2 regions of the Caballeronia sp. LZ028 genome follow, and region 2 is predicted to be linked to the other one. Evidence: riboswitches for the same ligand, from Rfam matches in the RefSeq annotation. Region 2 holds a riboswitch; the other holds the start of a gene.

Region 1 (9,673 bases), on a different contig from region 2:
GGCGCGCAAGGCCAGATCGCGAAACAGTGGCGCGTGTGGGGCAATCTCGGCTATCAGCAAGGCGACGGCGGTTATCGGAGCTACGAAGGGCTGCTCGGCGCGCGCTACATCTGGTGACGCGCGCGCCGGTCGCGCGTCAACCCGTCACCGCGCCCTTGTTCGCCGGCCCCGCGAGCGCCGCGAATTTCGCCAGCACGCCGCGCGTGTACTTCGGCGCGGGCTGCTTCCACGCGGCGCGGCGGCGCGCGAGTTCGGCGTCATCCACGTTCAGTTGCAGAAGCAGCTTGTGCGCGTCGATGGTGATCGAATCGCCTTCCTGCACGAGCGCGATGGTGCCGCCCGCGAACGCTTCCGGCGCGACGTGGCCGACCACCATGCCCCAGGTGCCGCCCGAGAAACGCCCGTCGGTGATGAAGCCGACGGATTCGCCCAGCCCCTTGCCGATGATCGCCGATGTCGGCGCGAGCATCTCCGGCATGCCCGGACCGCCGACGGGCCCCAGATAGCGCAGCACGAGAATGTCGCCAGCTTTGATCTTGTCGCTGAGAATGGCGTCCATCGCGCTTTGCTCGTCGTCGAACACGCGCGCAGGACCCGTGATGACCGGATTCTTCAGGCCCGTGATCTTCGCGACCGCGCCGTCTTCCGCGAGATTCCCGCGCAGGATCGCGAGATGCCCTTCCTTGTAAAGCGCCTGCTCGATCGGGAAGATGACCTTTTGATCCGCGCGCGGCTTGCTCGGCACGTCCTTCAGTTCTTCGGCCATCGTGCGGCCGGTGATCGTGATGCAGTCGCCGTGCAAGAGACCCGCGTCGAGCAGGATCTTCAGCACTTGCGGAATGCCGCCGGCTTTGTGCAAGTCCGTCGCGACATATTGACCGGAAGGCTTCAGATCGCAGATGACCGGCACTTTCTTGCGCATGCGCTCGAAGTCGTCGATGCTCCATTCCACGTCCGCCGCGTGCGCGATGGCGAGATAGTGCAGCACGGCGTTCGTCGAGCCGCCCGTCGCCATGATGAGCGCCACCGCGTTCTCGATCGACTTCTTCGTGATGATGTCGCGCGGCTTCAGATCCCTCTTCACCGCTTCGACGAGTACGCGCGCCGATTCGGCCGCGGAATCGACCTTTTCCTGATCCGGATTCGCCATCGTCGACGAATACATCAGCGACATGCCGAGCGCCTCGAACGACGAGCTCATCGTGTTCGCCGTGTACATGCCGCCGCACGAGCCGGTCGACGGGCACGCGTTCTTCTCGACGCCCTTGAAATCCTCCTCCGACATGCGCCCCGCGGTGAACTCGCCGACCGCCTCGAAAGACGACACGATCGTCAGATCCTTGCCCTTCCAGTTGCCGGGGCGAATCGTGCCGCCATACACATAGATCGACGGCACGTTCATGCGCGCCATGCCGATCATGCCGCCCGGCATGTTCTTGTCGCAGCCGCCGATCACGACGACGCCGTCCATCCACTGGCCTTGCACGGCGGTCTCGACGCAGTCCGCGATTACCTCGCGCGACACGAGCGAGTACTTCATGCCTTCGGTGCCCATCGACATGCCGTCGGAGATCGTCGGCGTGCCGAAAATCTGCGGATTCGCATCGGATTTCCTGATCGATTCGACGGCGGCGTCCGCGAGGCGCTGCAAGCCCGCGTTGCACGGCGTGATCGTCGAGTGGCCATTGGCGACGCCGATCATCGGCTTGTCGAAGTCCTCCTCCTTGTAGCCGAGGGCGTAATACATCGAGCGATTGGGCGAGCGCGCGACGCCCTGAGTGATGTGCTTCGAGCGGCGATTGAAGGCCATGGTGTGCTCCTGAGGGGATGTTCTTGATTTGATGCAGCAAGAATGCAACCGCGCTATGTGTCTGTCCAATATATTATTCAGGGCTTACTAGGTCGCAAAACATATCAATGGAACTACGACTCCTGCGTTATTTCGTGACGGTCGCCGAAGAGATGCACTTCGGCCGTGCCGCCGCGCGCCTCGCGATGACGCAGCCGCCGCTCTCGCAGGCGATCCGCGCGCTGGAAGAATCGCTCGGCGTCGCGCTTTTCGTGCGCACGAAACGGACCGTGGAGCTGACGCCCGTCGGCAAGGATCTGTTGCCGGAAGTGCGCCGCCTGCTCGCATCCGCCGATGCGCTGCGTCCGCTCGCGCAATCGCTCGCGCGCGGCGAGGCGGGCGTGCTGTCGCTCGCGTTCGTCTCCACCGCCGATTACGGGCTTCTGCCGGCGCTGCTGCGCGATTTCGGTGCGCGTCATCCCGGCGTGCGTCTGCAACTGACCGAAGCGACGAGCGACGTGCAGATCGACGAACTCGTCGCCGGGCGCGTCGATGCGGGCCTCGTCATTCCGCCGCTGCCGCCGCGTTACGCGTCGTCGCTCGAGTATGTGCCGATCGCGCGCGAGCCGCTGATGATCGCGATGTCCGAGAAGCAGGCGCAAGAGCTGAACTCGGGCGAAGGCGAACCCGTCGACCTGCACGATCTCGCCGCCGCGCCGCTCGTCGTCTTTCCGAGGCGTCTCGCGCCCGGCTTGCACGACATCATCATGGGCTGCTATGGCGCGGCCGGGCTCACGCCGCGTATCGGGCAGGAGGCGATCCAGATGCAGACCATCGTGAGCCTCGTGTCCGCCGGCATGGGCGTCGCGCTCGTGCCGCAATCGCTGCGTCATCTAAGGCGCACGGGCGTCGTGTATCGTCCGCTGCTCGATCCCGGTCCTTTCGTGGAAACGGGGCTGGTATGGCGGATCGCGGAAGTGAGTCCGGTGCTCGCCGGGTTCATCGAAATCGTCCGTTCGAGGGCCGAAAGCGCCGGTTCTGTATGATTCGCCCCTGTAGCCCGCTTAAAGATTCCCACATCAGAATGCTCATACATCCCAATTTCGATCCCATCGCGATTCATCTCGGACCGCTCGCCGTGCGCTGGTACGGCCTCATGTACCTGGTGGCGTTCGTGTCGGCCATCGTCATCGGCCGGTTGCGGCTGCGGCTGCCTTATGTCGCCGCGCAAGGCTGGACCGTGAAGGACATCGACGACATGCTGTTCTACGGCGTGCTCGGCACGATTCTGGGCGGGCGCATCGGCTACGTGCTGTTTTACAAGGCCAGTTATTACGCCGCGCATCCGCTCGATATCTTCAAGGTATGGGAAGGCGGGATGTCGTTTCACGGCGGCTTTCTCGGCGTGACGCTCGCGATGGTGCTGTTCGCGTATCACCGCAAGCGCACGTGGCTGCAGGTGACGGATTTCGTCGCGCCGATGGTGCCGCTCGGTCTCGCGGCGGGGCGACTCGGCAATTTCATCAACGGCGAGCTGTGGGGCCGCGTGACGGACCCGAACGCGCCGTGGGCGATGCTCTTCCAGAACTCGACGAACGACGACGCCGTGTGGCTCTCGAAGAATCCGCAGCTCGACGCGCAGTATCACCTCACGGAAATTTTTCAGCGTTACCACATGCTGCCGCGTCATCCGTCGCAGTTGTACGAAATCGCGCTGGAAGGGCTCGTGTTGTTTATCGTGATCTGGACGTTCTCGCGCAAGCAGCGTCCGGTCGGCGCGATTTCGGCGCTGTTCCTGATCGGTTATGGACTCGCGCGCTTCACCGTGGAATTCGCGCGTGAGCCGGACGATTATCTCGGCTTGCTCGCGCTCAATCTCTCGATGGGCCAATGGCTTTCGCTGCCGATGATCGTCGCCGGCGTGGTAATGATGGTGTGGGCCTACAAGCGCAATCTGCGCCTGCCGCCCGAATCCGCAAAGGCTTGAGGAAAGAGCGGGGCGGTCGAACGCCGCCCCGCGTGAACACCGTGAACGGCGTTTAGCGTCCCATTTGTACGGAGCCGGAAACGTCGACTGTCACCGTGGTCGTGCCGGCTTCCATCGCGATCGGGGCCATCTTCGCATCGGCGCTCATCGCGCGCGATTGCATCATCATGACGGGACGCGGCTGCGCGCCGCTCCGTCCGACATTCACTTCCCGAATCGTGAAATTGCTGTAGCCGAAGCCTTGCGCGGCGCTTTGCGCCTGCTTGCGGAACGAATCGATGGCTTGCGAGACGAGCTTTTGCTCGGCCGCGCGCTGCGCTTCGGGCGACAGCGAGAACGCGACGCTACCCACTTGCATCGACGAACTCATCTTGCCCGCGAGCTTCGATGCCGCCGCGAAGTCATGCGATTCGAGCACGACTTCGGTGCGCCCGCGCCACACGGAAATCTTGCCGTCGCGATCCGTCGACGGATAGACGGTGAACGAGCCGCTCTTCGCGGTCACGCCGTCGACACCTTTGGCTTCGCGTAACGCGGCCTCGGCGCGCTGATTGAGCGTGCTGGTGAGCGACGACGGATCGGCCGCTTCCTGTTCGTAGAAGAGCGTGATGTTGACGACATCCTGCGGCACTTGCGCGCTCGCTTGTGCGGAGAGCGAGAGCACGCCCGAGGGCTGTGGCTGCGTTATCACCGTCTGCGCAGCGGCGGTTTGAGACAACGTAATCGCGGCACCGGACATCGCGAGCAGGGCGAAGGCGGCGGCGGTTTTCTTATTGAGCATCGAAGGACTCCGTGACATCGCGTACGTGCGACGGGATTTAGTCGCAGTCGTGAAGTCGTAAGTTCCTTGTTAGACGAGGTGCTCGGTAATAAATCGCCATTGCGCTTCGGTCACGGGCGTGATCGAGAGCCGGTTGCCGCGCGCGAGCACTTGCATGTCGGCAAGCTCTGGATGTTCGCGCAACGCGGCGAGCGATATGAGCGGCGTCTTCTTCACGAACTTCACGTCGACGAGCATCCAGCGCGGCGTTTCCTGCGTCGATTTCGGATCGTAGTAATCGCTCTTCGGATCGAATTGCGTGGGATCCGGATATGCCGTCGAGCACACTTTCGCGATGCCCGCGATGCCCGGCTCCGGGCAGCTCGAATGATAGAAGAGCACGCCGTCGCCGATCTGCATCTGATCGCGCATGAAGTTGCGCGCCTGATAGTTGCGTACGCCCGTCCACGGCAAGGTTTTTTTCGGCGCGTGCGCGAGATGATCGATGCTCGCTTCGTCCGGTTCGGACTTCATCAGCCAGTAGCGCATGGTCGTGTGCATGAATCGAAGAGCGAACGGCAGGGACAAACGAAAACGGCATCGGAAAAACCGATGCCGTTTCTTGAATGAGGTCCCCGCCACAGCCGCTAGGCCGGCATCCTGAACCTGGGTTCAAGATTGGTCGCGGTAAGCAACACTTCGGGTACATCGGACTAGCGACGCGCGCGCCCGTGCTGCAAGGTTCCGCAACCGTGCCAATGTAGCATTGGTTCAAGGAATATATGACCTTGGCGTACCAGGCAGGGAAACGTCACTCTACACCAATCGTTTGCCTTCTGCAGCCTCTTCAACCTACTTCGGCAGTTTCTTTTTTCGATTGACATTGCGCGCTGATTGACTCGACGCGCATCTGCCTTATTGCGCTTCGTGTTGCGCAATGACCGCGCCCAATTGCTCGTTCATCGAGTGCATCGTGCGGCGGATTTCTTCGGCGGGGAAGGCCTCGCCGTGACGCACGCTGTCCTGCAGCTTAAGCAATTCCGACGCCAGCGAAAGCGCCGCCATCACCGCGATGCGATCCGTGCCGCGCACGCTGCTTGCATTGCGCACTTTGTTCATTTCGGCGTCGACGCGCGCGACGGCTTCACGCAATGCGCCTTCGGTTTCCGGCGAGCACGCGAGACGATACGGCTGCCCGAGAATGGATACTTCGATCTGCGTGGTCGTCATGCCTTCTCTCCCTGATGATGCTCGCCGTGCAATTCCGTTTCATGTGCTTCCTGGGAATCGGTTTCGAGGAGATCGAGTTGATTGTCGGACTCGGCATGTTGCGCGGACTTGCCGCGCGGCAGCTTTTCGAGAATCGCGTTCAGGCGGATTTGCGCGTCGTCGATTTTCGCGGACAGCGAATCGCGTTCGGACTGCAGCGTATCGCGCTCTTCGCGCACTTGCGCGAGCTCGGCCTGCACGTTCGCATAGTCGGCGCGCAGCTGTTCGAGTTGTTCCTGCAGCGCTTGATGCGCCTGCTTGTGGCGCTCGCTGATCTGGATCAGCCGGCCGATGTTTCCTGACAGTGATTCGAGTTCGTTGAGCATGTGCTGCGTCCTCTAAAGACCTCGCATTTTAGCGCGGTTCAACGGAGCTTCCGATAAATGTCTCGTTTCGAGACGTAACAACACGCGATCTAGCGCTTAATCCTTCGAATCAAGCGCATGTCGCGATGCATTCGTGTGCAGAAAACGCGAGCGCCCCGCAACGCTCGTGATGACAGGCCGGCCGCTTCTCTTTCGCTTCTCGTTCGATTCGTCATGCGCCGCGCCAGTCTGCCCGCGCGGTTTTCTTGACGGCCCCGAACCGCGCTCCTACACTTGCCGCACTTTTGGTGCTCGCATCCGCGGATCTCGTGGATGCAGTCAAACGGGAAACAGGGAGCGAAGTCGCCGCAATCGACGACGAGCCAACCTGTGCTGCCCCCGCAACGGTAAGCGACCGCAACGCAAGTTGCAAGTCGTCTCATGCGCGTTTTTGCCGCGCGAGCGTGTCGAAATTCGTCGCACGCGCGCGACTGCAAGAAACGTGTCGATGCCACTGCGCGCCATGCGCGGGAAGGCGAGACGATTGATCGCCAGCCCGGATACCGGCCGGAGTCCGACGCATCGGCGCGCATGGCGCGGTGCGTTCGTCGCGCATCGTCCTCGCGGGGAGCGGGGTCGCGCTCACGCGAAACGGAACACTTCACACATGGTATTGCCACTGGCCGCGCTCAGAAGCGGTCTCTCCCGTCATGGCGCGCTCGTTGCGGCCATCGGCGCCTTGCCGTTCGCCGGCGCTGCACAGGCGGCCCAGACGGAAGACAGCACGCAAACGCTTGCGCCCGTCGTCGTCACATCGACGCGCGCGCCGCAGCCGCTTGCCGAATCGATTCCGCAGACATCGCTTTTTGACGAGCAGGACATCGCCGATGCAAACGCAAGCGACGCGCTCGGACTCGTCGCGCTCGCGCCCGGCGTGCAGATCACGCGCAACGGCGGACCGGGCTCGAACTCGGGGCTTTTCATACGCGGTGCGGCGTCGTCGCAATCGCTCGTGCTGATCGACGGCGTGCGCGTCGAATCGGCGTCGCTCGGCGCGGCACAGCTATCGCAATTGATGCTCGACCAGATCGGGCGCGTCGAGGTCGTGAACGGCAACGTGTCGGCGCTCTATGGATCGAATGCGATTGGCGGCGTCGTGCAGATCTTCACGAAGGAAGGCGAGGCGCATCCGCCGCGCTTCAACTTCGAGGCCGAGTACGGCAGCTATCACACGCAGCGGCAATCGGCGGGCGTGAGCGGCGCGCTCGACAAGGACGGCCGCACGACCTTCAGCGTGAACGTCTCGCGCGAGAAAACCGACGGCTTCTCGTCGATCGATCCGGGAATCGCGCCCGGCGCCAATCCGAACGCGAACGGCTATCTGAACGAGAGCGTCGCGGCGACGCTGCGTCACGAGTTCAGCGACAAGTGGGACGTGGGCGTGCGCTTCCTGCAATCGAACGGCATCAACAGTTTCGACGATGCCTATGGCCAGCCGACCGATATCAACGAAACGCACGATCGCGTGCGCTCGGCGTCGGTGTTCGCGAACGGCCGCGTCACGGATAACTGGACGACGCACTTCACGATCGCGCAGGGGCAGGACCGCGCGAACATCGAGCAGAACGGCGTCTATACGAGCCGTTTCGATTCGGAGAACCGGCAATATACGTGGCAGAACGACGTGCGGATCAGCGACGCGCACAAGCTGCTCTTCGGCTACGAGCATCTCGATCAGACGCTCGATTCCGATCAGTTCAGCGCGCCCGACCGTCATGTGAATTCGATGTTCGCGGGTTACGTGGGGCACATCGGCGCGAACGAGTTGCAGGCGAATCTGCGCCGCGATCAGTATTCCGATTTCGGCGGCGCGAACAGCTACTATCTGGGCTACGCGTATAACTTCGACGCGCACTGGAAGGCGAGCGCGAGCTATTCGGCCTCGTTTCGCGCGCCGAGCTTCGACGATCTCTACTATCCGCTGAGCGGCAATCCGTCGATTCAGCCGGAGCGGAGTCATTCGGTCGAGGCGGCGTTGCAGTACGCATCGAATGCGCTCGGCGTGGTGCGCGTGACGCTTTTTCAGACGCGCTATTCGAATTTGATCGATTACGTGTCCGACGGCGGCTTCTACTATGTCGCGCAGAACGTCGGGCGCGCGAAGGTGCAGGGCATCGAGGGATCGTGGGCGGGGCACGTCGGCGCAACGGATGTGCGCACGGGCGTCACGTTCCAGAATCCCGTCGACGAAACGAATCACGAGGATTTGACGCGGCGCGCGCGGCATTTCGCGACGCTGACGGCGCATCGCACGATCGGGCCGTGGCGCGTCGGTGGCGAATGGATCGTGAGCGGTCAACGCAGCGATTACGATTCGACGCTCGCGGGCTACGGCATCGTGAATCTGTCGGCGCGCTACGACATCTCGAAGTCGTGGTACGTCACGGCGCGCATCGACAACCTGTTCGACAAGGACTATGAACTTGCCTACTCGTACAACACGCCACGACGCGGCGCGTACATCACGTTGGGCTGGCATCCGTCGTGAGCCGCGTGGCTGAACGTCCGCGCGCGATGGACGCGAGCCGCGCCACCGCGATCTGGATCGCGCTCGGCGCAGCGACGCTCGTCGTGCTGGTCGCGTCGCTCGCGATGGGCAGCGTCGCGTTGCCCGTATCGCGTGCGATCGGCGCGCTCTTTCACGCGCACTCGGCGACGCCCGATATCGCCGATGACATCGTGCTGACCTTGCGTCTGCCGCGCGCGCTCGCGGGCTTCGCGTCGGGCGCATTGCTCGCGTTCGCCGGCGCGCTGCTGCAAGTGCTGTTGCGCAATCCGCTGGCGGAACCGTACGTGCTCGGCGTATCCGGCGGCGCGGCAACCTTCGCGCTTGCCGCGATGCTCGGGTCGCTGCCGTGGTGGGGCGTCGATATCGCGGCTTGCGCGGGCGCGTTCGCATCGATCGTTCTGGTCCTCGGACTCGCGCGCAAGGACTTGTGGCAAAGCGGACAGGACGCATCGCCGAGGCTCTTGCTGACGGGTGTCGTGATCGCATCGGGATGGGGCGCACTCATCACGCTGATCCTGAGCGTCGCGCCCGAGAACCGTTTGCGCGGCATGATCTTCTGGCTGACGGGCGATCTCAACGGCGCGGCGGCGCCATGGCCCGCGCTGATCGCGCTCGCCGTCGTGCTCGCGGTCATCGTTCCCGTCGCACCGCAACTGAACGTGCTCTTGCGCGGCGATACGACCGCGCGCGCGCTCGGCGTGCCGGTCGAGCGCTTGCGTCTGCGCGTGTATCTCGTCGCATCGATCGCGGCGGCGGCCGCCGTGACGACGGCGGGCACCATCGGCTTCGTCGGGCTCGTCGTGCCGCATCTGTTGCGCCTCGCGTTCGGCAACGATCAGCGCATGCTCGTGCCCGCCGCCGCGCTCGCGGGCGGACTCGCGGTGATGGCCGCCGATCTCGTCGCGCGCACGGTGATCGCGCCCGCGCAATTGCCGGTCGGCGTCGTCACGGCATTGATCGGCGTCCCGATGTTCCTGTGGATGCTGCTGCGGAG
Region 2 (9,673 bases):
ATGTCCGCACGCAAGCCGTCGACATGCGCCTCGATGCAAAGCTCGCTCACGCGCGCATGAACCGCATCATCGAAATCGAATGACGACAATGCCGCGCGCGCCGCGTGAATGCGCGATTCCAGCGAAGCCTGCTCGTCACGATGCCGCGCGCGAAACGCATCAGGATCGGCATCGAATGCAAGACGCGCCTTGACGATACGTTGCCGCACGAGCGCATCGAAGCAATTGTTCATCTCCACGGCAAGACCGAAACGATCGAGCAATTGCGGCCGCAACTCGCCCTCTTCCGGATTCATCGTGCCGATTAGCACGAAGCGCGCGTCGTGCCGATGCGAAATGCCATCGCGCTCGACGATGTTCACGCCGCTCGCCGCAACATCGAGCAACTGATCGACGAGCGGATTCGGCAGGAGATTCACTTCATCGACATACAGCACGCCCCGATGCGCCTTCGCAAGCAGGCCCGGAGAAAACTTCACACCGCCGTCGCGCAATGCGCTTTGGATGTCGAGCGTGCCGATCAACTGTTCCTCGCTCGCGCCGAGCGGCAAGGTCACGAGCTTCCCTTCGGGCAGCAACTCCGCGAGTGCGCGCGTCGCGGTGGATTTCGCGGTGCCGCGCGGCCCGCTCACGAGCACGCCGCCGATCGAAGGATCGACGGCCGCGAGCAAAAGCGCCTGCTGCAAGGGCGCCTGTGCGACGAGCGCCGAAAAAGGAAACACGGCAGATGTGATGGATTCGTTCAAGAATGTCGGCCTTCGATGTGCTGTTCGACATCGAGCAGATGCCGTTCGACCTGCTCGCGATAGCCAGCGGGTTGCTGCCACAGACCGCGTTGCATCGCTTCGAGCAGACGCTCGCAGATCGATTGCAACGCGTGCGGATTGTGCTGCGCAATGAACTCGCGCGTGTCGGCATCGTTCACATAGGCATCGGTGACCAGCGCGTACTGATGATCCGACACGACGCGCGCGGTGGCGTCGTAGCCGAACAGGTAATCGACGGTCGCCGCGAGTTCGGACGCGCCCTTGTAACCGTGCCGCTTCACGCCATCGATCCACTTCGGATTGACCACGCGTGAACGCACCACGCGCGCAATCTCTTCGTTCAGCGTGCGAACGCGCGGCGCAGCGGGATTGCTGTGATCGGCGTTATACGTCTGCGGCTGCACGCCCGACAGATAGCGCACGGCCGCGACCATGCCGCCCTGGAACTGGTGATAGTCGTTCGAATCGAGCAGATCGTGTTCGCGATTGTCCTGGTTCTGCACGACGACATCGAGCGTCGATAGCCGCGCGCCGAAGCTCGCGCGTGCTTCGACGCCATCGCCCGATTGCGAATACGCGTAGCCGCCCGCGCTTTGATACGCGGCGGAAAGATCCGCATCGGTCTGCCATTGCTTTGCGTCGATCAGTTCCTGCAGACCCGCGCCGTATGCGCCCGGCTTCGTGCTGAACACGCGCCAGCCCGCTCGACGCCGCGCGTCCTTCGTCTCGATGCCGCGCGCGATCAGCTCGTCGCGCTCACGAAGGATGCGCGCGCGGATCGGGTTGACATCGGCGGGCTCGTCGTCCAATTCGGCGACGGCCTGCACCGCCGCATCGAAGAGATGAATGAGATTCGCGAACGCATCGCGGAAGAAGCCCGATACGCGCAATGTCACGTCGATGCGCGGCCGGTTGAAGATCGAGATCGGCAGAATCTCGAAGTCGGTCACGCGATGACTGCCCGCCGCCCACTTGGGCCGCACGCCGATCAACGCGAACGCCTGCGCGATATCGTCGCCGCCGGTCCGCATCGTCGCCGTGCCCCACACCGACAAGCCGATTGCCCGCGGAAAATCGCCGTGATCCTGCACATGGCGTTCGACCAATGCGTTCGCCGACTTTACGCCGAGCGACCATGCGGCTTGCGTCGGCAATGCGCGCGTATCGACGGAATAGAAGTTGCGGCCGGTGGGCAGCACGTCCGGTCTGCCGCGCGAAGGCGAGCCGCTCGGACCCGGCGGCACGAAACGGCCTTCGAGACCTCGCTTCAGTTGCGTGAGCTCTTGCGGGCCGCACGCATCGAGCCGCGCGAGCACATCGCCACGCAGACGTTCGAACACGAGCGATGCACGCGGTCCGGGCGCGGCTGCGTCAGCATCGGACAATAGTTGCATCGCTAACGATTCGAGGCGCTCGCGCGTATCGCCTTGATGACGCCACGGCGCTTCGCTCACATCGGCAAGTGCTTGCGGACGCGGGCCGGTCCACGGCGCGGCCCAATCCGCATCGAGCGGATCGAAGATATCGGGCAATTGCAGATCCCGTGCGATCGCGACGATCAGGCTCGCGTTCGCGCCCTGGCCGTCGCCGATCGGAAAGCGGCCGAGCGCGAGCAGCGTGTCGCGTCGTTGCACGCCTTGCGGCGAGACACCGAATACATGCAGGCCGTCGCGAATCTGCGCTTCCTTCAGTTCGCAGAGATAGGCATCGGCGCGCGTGAGCAACGCGTCTTCACTCACGGTATCGCGTGGCGCATCCAGCCCGAGTTCCTCGTGCAGCCGGTTCTCGACGATGTTCGCGAGAATCGTCTTGCGCAGCAGCTTCGCGCGGCGCACATCGACCATCAACGCTTCGTAGTATTCGTCGACCTGACGCTCGAGATCCTGCAATGGCCCATAGTTCTCGGCGCGCGTGAGCGGCGGCATAAGATGATCGATGATCACGGCCTGCGCGCGGCGCTTCGCCTGACTGCCTTCGCCCGGATCGTTGACGATGAACGGATAGAGATGCGGCATCGGTCCGAGAATCGCATCCGGCCAGCACGATGACGACAACGCGACGCTCTTTCCCGGCAGCCATTCGAGATTGCCGTGCTTGCCGACATGCACGAGCGCATCCGCCTGAAAGCGCAGACGCAGCCAGAAGTAGAACGCGAGATAGGAATGCGGCGGCACGAGTTCGGCATCGTGATAGCTCGCGTAATCGTTGCGCTGCCGCGAACGCGAGGGCTGGATGCCGATGAACACTTCCCCGCAGCGATAGCCCGCGATCATGAAACGGCCGCGTCTGATCGTCGGGTCGTCTTCGGGTGCGCCCCAGGTTTTTTCGAGCGCGGCGCGCGCATCGGCGGGCAGCGTGCGATACGCGTCGAGATAGTCATCGAGCGAAAGACTCTGCAACGCAGGGCGCATATCGCGGACGACGGGATCGTTGGTCACGCCTTCCGTCAACGCGGCGATGAGCGCATCGCCGTTCGCCGGCATGGTGCCGACGCGATAGCCTTCTCGCGCGAGCATCGACAGAATGTTGATCGCGGATGCAGGCGTATCGAGTCCCACGCCATTGCCGATGCGCCCTTCGCTCGCCGGGTAGTTCGCCAGCACGAGCGCGATGCGCTTCTGCGCGTTCGGCGTATGACGCAGCTTGGACCAACGCCGGCTCAGTTCGGCGACGAAGCGCACGCGCTCCGCGTCGGCCTGATAGCGCACGACATCCACCTGCGTATGCTTGCAGTGATATGCGAGCCCCTTGAAACTCACGGCGCGCGTGATGATGCGGCCATCGACTTCGGGAAGCGCGACATGCATGGCGACGTCGCGCGAATTCAGGCCGTGATTGTCCTTCTGCCAGTCATCGCGATTGCCGCCGCTCAGGATGACTTGCAGCACGGGCGCATCGCCCGCGACTTCGAATGCTTCGTCCTCGCCGATCACGCTCGCCGCAAAAGCCGTCGTGTTCAATACGAGCGATGCGCGATGCTGCGCGCACAAACGCTCGACCACTTCGCGGCTCACGCTTTCCTTGAGCGACGAAATCGCGATCGGCAACGGATTCATGCCTTCCTTTTCGAGCGCTTCGATGAGCGCATCGAACACGGCCGTATTGCCCGATTGCAAATGCGCGCGGTAAAACAGGATCGCGGCGACGCCCGCGCCTTCGGTCCAGCGCGCCTGCCAGTCGTCGATGACCGCGATATCGCGCTCGGGATGATAGATCGCGACGGCGGGCAGCGGACTCGGCGGCTGCGGCTCGCGCCCGAAGCCGAACGCGCGATGCGCGATCGCGCGTAGAAACTCCTCGGCATTGCGCGCGCCGCCTTCGCGCAGATAGCGCGACAGCTCGCGGCAAAACGCTGCATCGGCCGTGCTCTTGCCGATAAGATTCGGGTCCTCGGTGAGATCGCCCGAAAACATCGCGAGCATCTGCTTGCGCTCTTTCGCGAGCGCGACGAGCCGCTCGATGCCGTACGGCCAGTACGATTCGCCGCCGAGATGATCGACGATCACGACCTTCGCGTGACGCAATACATCGTCGACATAGAAATCGACCGATGCGGGCTGACGCAGAAACGATTGATTCGCGAGCCGCACGTCGGGAAAGCCCGGCTCGAGACGCGGAAACGCGCTCGCGAGCAACGCGAGCGTCGTATCGGCGGAGCTGAGCACGACGACCGGCGCGCTCGTCTGATCGATACGCATGACGCCCTGCGCGTCGTCGACGAAGCCTCCCGGCGTCGTGCGGAGCAGATGCATCGCGGTTACGCCTGCACGGGCGCGCTCGCGAGCGCGGCGTCGAACGCGCGTTGCAGCGTCGCGCGTTCGAGGTCTTCGCCGATCAGCACGAAGCGGCTTTGGGTATTCGCTTCGCCCGCTTCCCAGCGGCGGTCGAAGTAACTGTCGAAGCGTCGTCCGACGCCTTGCACGACGAGCCGCATCGCCGCGCCCGGCAACGCAGCGAAACCCTTCACGCGATAGATCGTGTGCTGCTCGACGAGCGCATGCAGCGCGGCCAGCGCCTGCTCGCGCGATTCGACGTTGCCATGCACGACGACCGAATCGAACTCGTCATGATGATGATCGGCGTGGCCTGCTTCATCGGGCGAACCGTGATGATCGTGCCGCAAATGAATCGTCTCTTCCGATGCCGATTCGAGACCGAGCAATGTATGCACATCGAGCCTGCCCATCTGCGCGGGCACGATCTTCACTTCGGGCGGAATCTCGGGCCGCACGAGCGCTTCGACCTTTCGCAGCGCTTCATCATCCATGAGATCGGTCTTGTTGACGATGACGAGGTCGGCAGACGAAAGCTGGTCCTCGAACAGTTCATGCAGCGGCGATTCGTGATCGAGATTGGGATCGGCCTTGCGTTGCGCATCGACGGCGACGGGATTCGCCGCGAACTGACCGCTCGCGGCAGCGGGTCCATCGACCACGGTCACGACGGCATCGACGGTGAATGCGTTCTTGATCGACGGCCAGTTGAACGCCTGCACGAGCGGCTTCGGCAAAGCGAGACCGGACGTTTCGATCAGCACGTGATCGATGCTCTCGCGCCGCTCGACGAGTTGTTCCATGACCGGATAGAACTCTTCCTGCACGGTGCAGCAGAGACAACCGTTCGCGAGCTCGTACAGATTGCGGTCTTTGGAGCCGGCTTCATCGTCGCAACCGATGCCGCAACCCTTCAAGATCTCCCCGTCGATGCCGAGCTCGCCGAACTCGTTGACGATCACCGCGATGCGCTTGCCTTGCGCATTGGAGAGGATATGCCGCATCAGTGTGGTCTTGCCGCTGCCGAGAAAGCCGGTCACGACCGTGACGGGAATCTTGCGGGTTTGCATCGTCGCTCCGTGGCTTCGGTTGCATGCGCTTCATGTCGCGCGATGCCTGGCAACGCGGCTGGATGAAAGGGAAACGCACGCTTTTATGGATCATGGGCCGCGCCGCATCCCCGCGACAGCAAGCCCCGCTCAAAGTCTGGCCGGTATCCGGGCTGACGACGACGCCGCTTCGCCTTCCCGCGCGTTTCTCACGCGCAGTGGCTTCGAAGCCGGCTTCCCGTACACGCGATGAAAATGCCGTGCGCGGTGAATCGCTTACCGTTGCGGGGGCAGCGCAGGTTGACGTGCGTTCGACGAATCGAAAGGAACGCGCCCTGCTTCCCGTTTAACTGCGCACGAGAGAATCCGCGCGCGAGCACCAAAACTGCGTGAAAGTCTAGGCCCGGCGGGCGCGAGCGTCAAGAAAGGTGGTAAGGTCGGCGCACATGGAATCCGTCATCGCTCACATGAATCAGCCGGCTGTCACGCGTCTTGCCGTGGGGATCGGCTGCAGGCGGGGCGCGAGCGCCGACGCAATCGAGCACGCCGTGCGCGGCGCTTTGGGCACGCTTGCGTTCGGCGACATCGCCATCATCGCGAGCATCGACGCGAAACGGCACGAGGCGGGACTGCTCGCGTTCTGCGAGCGTCATCGTCTGACATTGCGCTTCTACGGCGCCGATGAAATCGCGCAAGCGCCGCGCACGGCGATATCGCATCATGCAATGGCGCATATGAACGTCGATGGCGTATGCGAGCCTTGCGCGCTGCTCGCGGGCAACGCGCGAACGCTCATCGTGCCAAAGACGATCGATTGTGGCGTAACCGTCGCGATCGCAGCGATGCATGCGCCCCGCGCGAACGGAACATGAATACCTGTCTTGCGGTCGTGCGCGGACGCGGCGTTTCGGCGAGCGGCTTCGCCACGACCGGTTTGAACTTGTCGCGGCAAAGCCAGACGAGAACGCCAAGCGCGACGAGTTCCAGATAGAGATAGAGCGCGTCCATTTGCTTGCTCCTCAAGTCGGTGATTACGTTGATTGCATGATGCCTGCCGTCTGTTAGCGCAGAATTAAGCCGCCGCCTGTTGTACGATACGGCCGTCTTTCTCTGGAGCTCCCGTGAAAACCGATACCGAATCGCATCTGCGCATGACCCAGCGCCGCAAGGAAGGCCACGAGAAAAAGCAGGCCGCCGCCGATCACGAGAAAGGCCTTTTGATCGTGAATACCGGCAACGGCAAGGGCAAGACAACGGCCGCGTTCGGCATGGCGGTGCGCGTGCTCGGACACGGCATGAAGCTCGGCGTCGTGCAGTTCATCAAGGGCGCGCTGCATACATCGGAGCGCGATTTCCTCGGCGCAATCGCGCATTGCGATTTCGTCACCATGGGAGATGGCTACACCTGGAACACGCAGAATCGCGAAGCCGACATGGCCACCGCGCGCAAGGGCTGGAACGAAGCGCGCCGCATGATCGAGAGCGGCGAATATCAGATGGTCGTGCTCGACGAACTCAACACCGTGCTCAAGTACGAGTATCTGCCGCTCGATGAAGTGCTCGACGTGCTGAAGGCGCGGCCCGCGATGCTGCATGTCGTCGTGACCGGTCGCCACGCGCCCGATGCGTTGATCGAACTTGCCGATCTCGTCACGGAAATGCGGCTCGTGAAGCATCCGTATCGCGAGCAAGGCGTGAAAGCGCAACGCGGCGTCGAGTTCTGAGCGATGCCCGACTGCCCCGCTCTCTTCATCGGCGCGAGTGCGTCGCATCAAGGCAAGACCACGGTGACGGCGGCGCTTGCGCGTCATCACGCGCGCCGAGGCCTGACGGTACGCGTGTTCAAGACCGGCCCGGATTTTCTCGATCCGATGATTCTCGAACGCGCATGCGGCGCGCCCGTTTATTCGCTGCATCTGTCGATGGTCGGGCTCGATGCGTGCCGCGCGTTGCTCGCCAAGGCCGCGCGCGAGGCCGATCTCATTCTCATCGAAGGCGTGATGGGTCTCTTCGACGGCACGCCGAGCAGCGCCGATCTGGCCGCCACGTTCAACGTACCGGTGCTCGCGGTGATCGGCGCGCACGGCATGGCGCAGACGTTCGGCGCCATCGCGTTCGGGCTCGCGCGTTATCGCGAAGATGTGCCCTTTCATGGCGTGCTCGCGAATCGCGTTGCATCGGCGCGTCATGCGCAGATGTTGTCGGAGACTATCCCCGTCGACTTGCGTTATTGCGGCCATCTGTCGAATGCGGACGATATCGCCTTGCCCGAGCGTCATCTCGGTCTCACGCAGCCCGATGAAGTCGCGGGCCTCGACGCACGGCTCGACCGCGCCGCCGATGCAATCGCGCAAACGACGCTCGCCGATCTTCCGCCGCCCGTTCATTTCGACGATGCGACGCTGCCCGCGCCGCCGCGTCTGCTCGACGGCGCGCATATCGCCATCGCTCGCGATGCGGCGTTCTCGTTCGTGTATCCGGCGAATGTCGATGTGCTCATCGCCATGGGCGCGCGCATTAGCACGTTTTCTCCGCTCGCCGACGAACCCGCGCCGCACGATGCCGACGCGCTCTATCTTCCCGGCGGCTATCCCGAACTGCATGCCGCGGCGCTCGCTTCGAACGAACGCGCGCGTGCATCGGTCGTTGCGCACGTCGAGCGAGCGAAGCCCTTGGTCGCGGAATGCGGCGGCATGCTGTATCTGCTCGACACGCTGACCGACATCGAAGGCACGCGGCATGCGATGCTCGGCATCCTTCCCGGCGACGCGGCGATGCAACGCAAGCTGTCGCGCCTCGCGATGCAGCGCATCGACACGACGCATGGCGCGATGACGGGTCACACATTCCACTACTCGACGCTCGACACGCCGATGCAGCCGGCGCTCAAGGCCGCTCATGCCACGACCGGCACCGAAGGCGAAGCGCTCTATCGGCATGGTTCGGTGTCGGCCACTTACATGCACGCTTACTGGCCGTCGAATCCGGCCGCGGCCGCTGCGCTCTTTCGCGGCGAATCACTATGACAACGACGCAAGACGATCTCGCTTTCACCATCGAACGCGCGAAAGCGCAGGAACCCATCGGCTCGCCATGCACCGATGTCTGCAAGCTCGATCAGGAAACGGGCCTGTGCCTCGGCTGCTTCCGAAGCCGCGAGGAAATCAAGACCTTCAGATCGATGGACGATGCCGCGAAGCTCGATCTGTTCGATGAATTGCTCAAGCGTCGTGCGGCGAAAGAGCAAACGAAAAGCCCGCGTTCCTGACGAAGCGCGGGCTTCATGAGCGACGCCGAACCGCTTACGCCGCAGCCATTCTTCTCACCGCCGGCCGCTCGAGTTCACGCGCTGCGAGCGCACCGAACACGAGACCGAGCGTCGTCCATAACAGCGCCTGCATGCCGATAGCGGCCACGCGGAAATTCCACAGCAGCGAAGCGGAGAAATCCGCGGGCACTTCATCGACGGACGGCAGCGCGACCTGCGCCGCCACGATCACGACGATATACGCAGCCGCCGCGATGAGCGTCGCGTTCCACCCGCCATGCCGCGCCACCATGCGCCGCTGCAAGCGCACGGCGAAGACGGCAGCCGCGATGGAAATCGCCACCATGCCGAAGAAAAGCGCCGTGCGCGGCCCGATGGTCTCGGCATTGCCGACAGCGGGCGGATTGGGCGGGTACTTGAGGAACGGCACGATGGCGACGCTCACGAAGCCGAACAGCGCGAGCAATGCCGACGTGCCGCGCGCGCGCAACGCGCCGAGCCGTCCATAAGCAAACGCGAACACGAGCGAGAAGAGACCGCCGAGCGCGGTGCCGAACACGGCGACGCCGGTCAGAAGGCCGAGGCCCGCTTGCGTATCGCGAGACACGAGCGCTTCGTCGCCGTGATCGTGCGAATGCGCTGGCGTGGCAGCCGCATCGGCATGACCGTGCTCATGTTCGTGTTCATGCTCGTGCTGTTCCTCGAACGCGATGGCGCGTGCCACCGACGGTTCACCGAACGCACGCGCGAAGCCGAAGCCGATCAGGCCCGCGACCAGTCCCGCGATCATGCCGCGTATCAGCAAAGTGCGAATCA

The links. A riboswitch is a leader RNA that binds a small molecule or an ion and turns the genes downstream of it on or off. The one in region 2 is predicted to bind cobalamin.
Region 1: it holds a riboswitch for cobalamin, as region 2 does, so the genes downstream of both, QCE58_RS04425 (TonB-dependent receptor domain-containing protein) here and cobW (cobalamin biosynthesis protein CobW) in region 2, are expected to answer to the same signal.

What each region holds. Positions count from the first base shown of each region.
Region 1 is NZ_JARUXN010000001.1:934,137-943,809, forward strand. Features, by position in the region: gene QCE58_RS04380 (autotransporter outer membrane beta-barrel domain-containing protein) at 1-117, shown strand, start outside; gene ilvD (dihydroxy-acid dehydratase) at 137-1,810, opposite strand; gene QCE58_RS04390 (LysR family transcriptional regulator) at 1,918-2,835, shown strand; gene lgt (prolipoprotein diacylglyceryl transferase) at 2,874-3,776, shown strand; gene QCE58_RS04400 (SIMPL domain-containing protein) at 3,829-4,557, opposite strand; gene QCE58_RS04405 (EVE domain-containing protein) at 4,627-5,085, opposite strand; RNA gene ssrS (6S RNA) at 5,165-5,346, opposite strand; gene QCE58_RS04415 (cell division protein ZapA) at 5,452-5,766, opposite strand; gene QCE58_RS04420 (ATPase) at 5,763-6,131, opposite strand; cobalamin riboswitch at 6,400-6,697, shown strand; gene QCE58_RS04425 (TonB-dependent receptor domain-containing protein) at 6,778-8,658, shown strand; gene QCE58_RS04430 (iron ABC transporter permease) at 8,655-9,673, shown strand, end outside.
Region 2 is NZ_JARUXN010000004.1:960,631-970,303, forward strand. Features, by position in the region: gene QCE58_RS27215 (ATP-binding protein) at 1-746, opposite strand, end outside; gene cobN (cobaltochelatase subunit CobN) at 743-4,519, opposite strand; gene cobW (cobalamin biosynthesis protein CobW) at 4,525-5,610, opposite strand; cobalamin riboswitch at 5,731-5,988, opposite strand; gene QCE58_RS27230 (cobalamin biosynthesis protein) at 6,036-6,461, shown strand; gene cobO (cob(I)yrinic acid a,c-diamide adenosyltransferase) at 6,711-7,313, shown strand; gene QCE58_RS27240 (cobyrinate a,c-diamide synthase) at 7,317-8,615, shown strand; gene QCE58_RS27245 (DUF1289 domain-containing protein) at 8,612-8,857, shown strand; gene QCE58_RS27250 (CbtA family protein) at 8,892-9,673, opposite strand, start outside.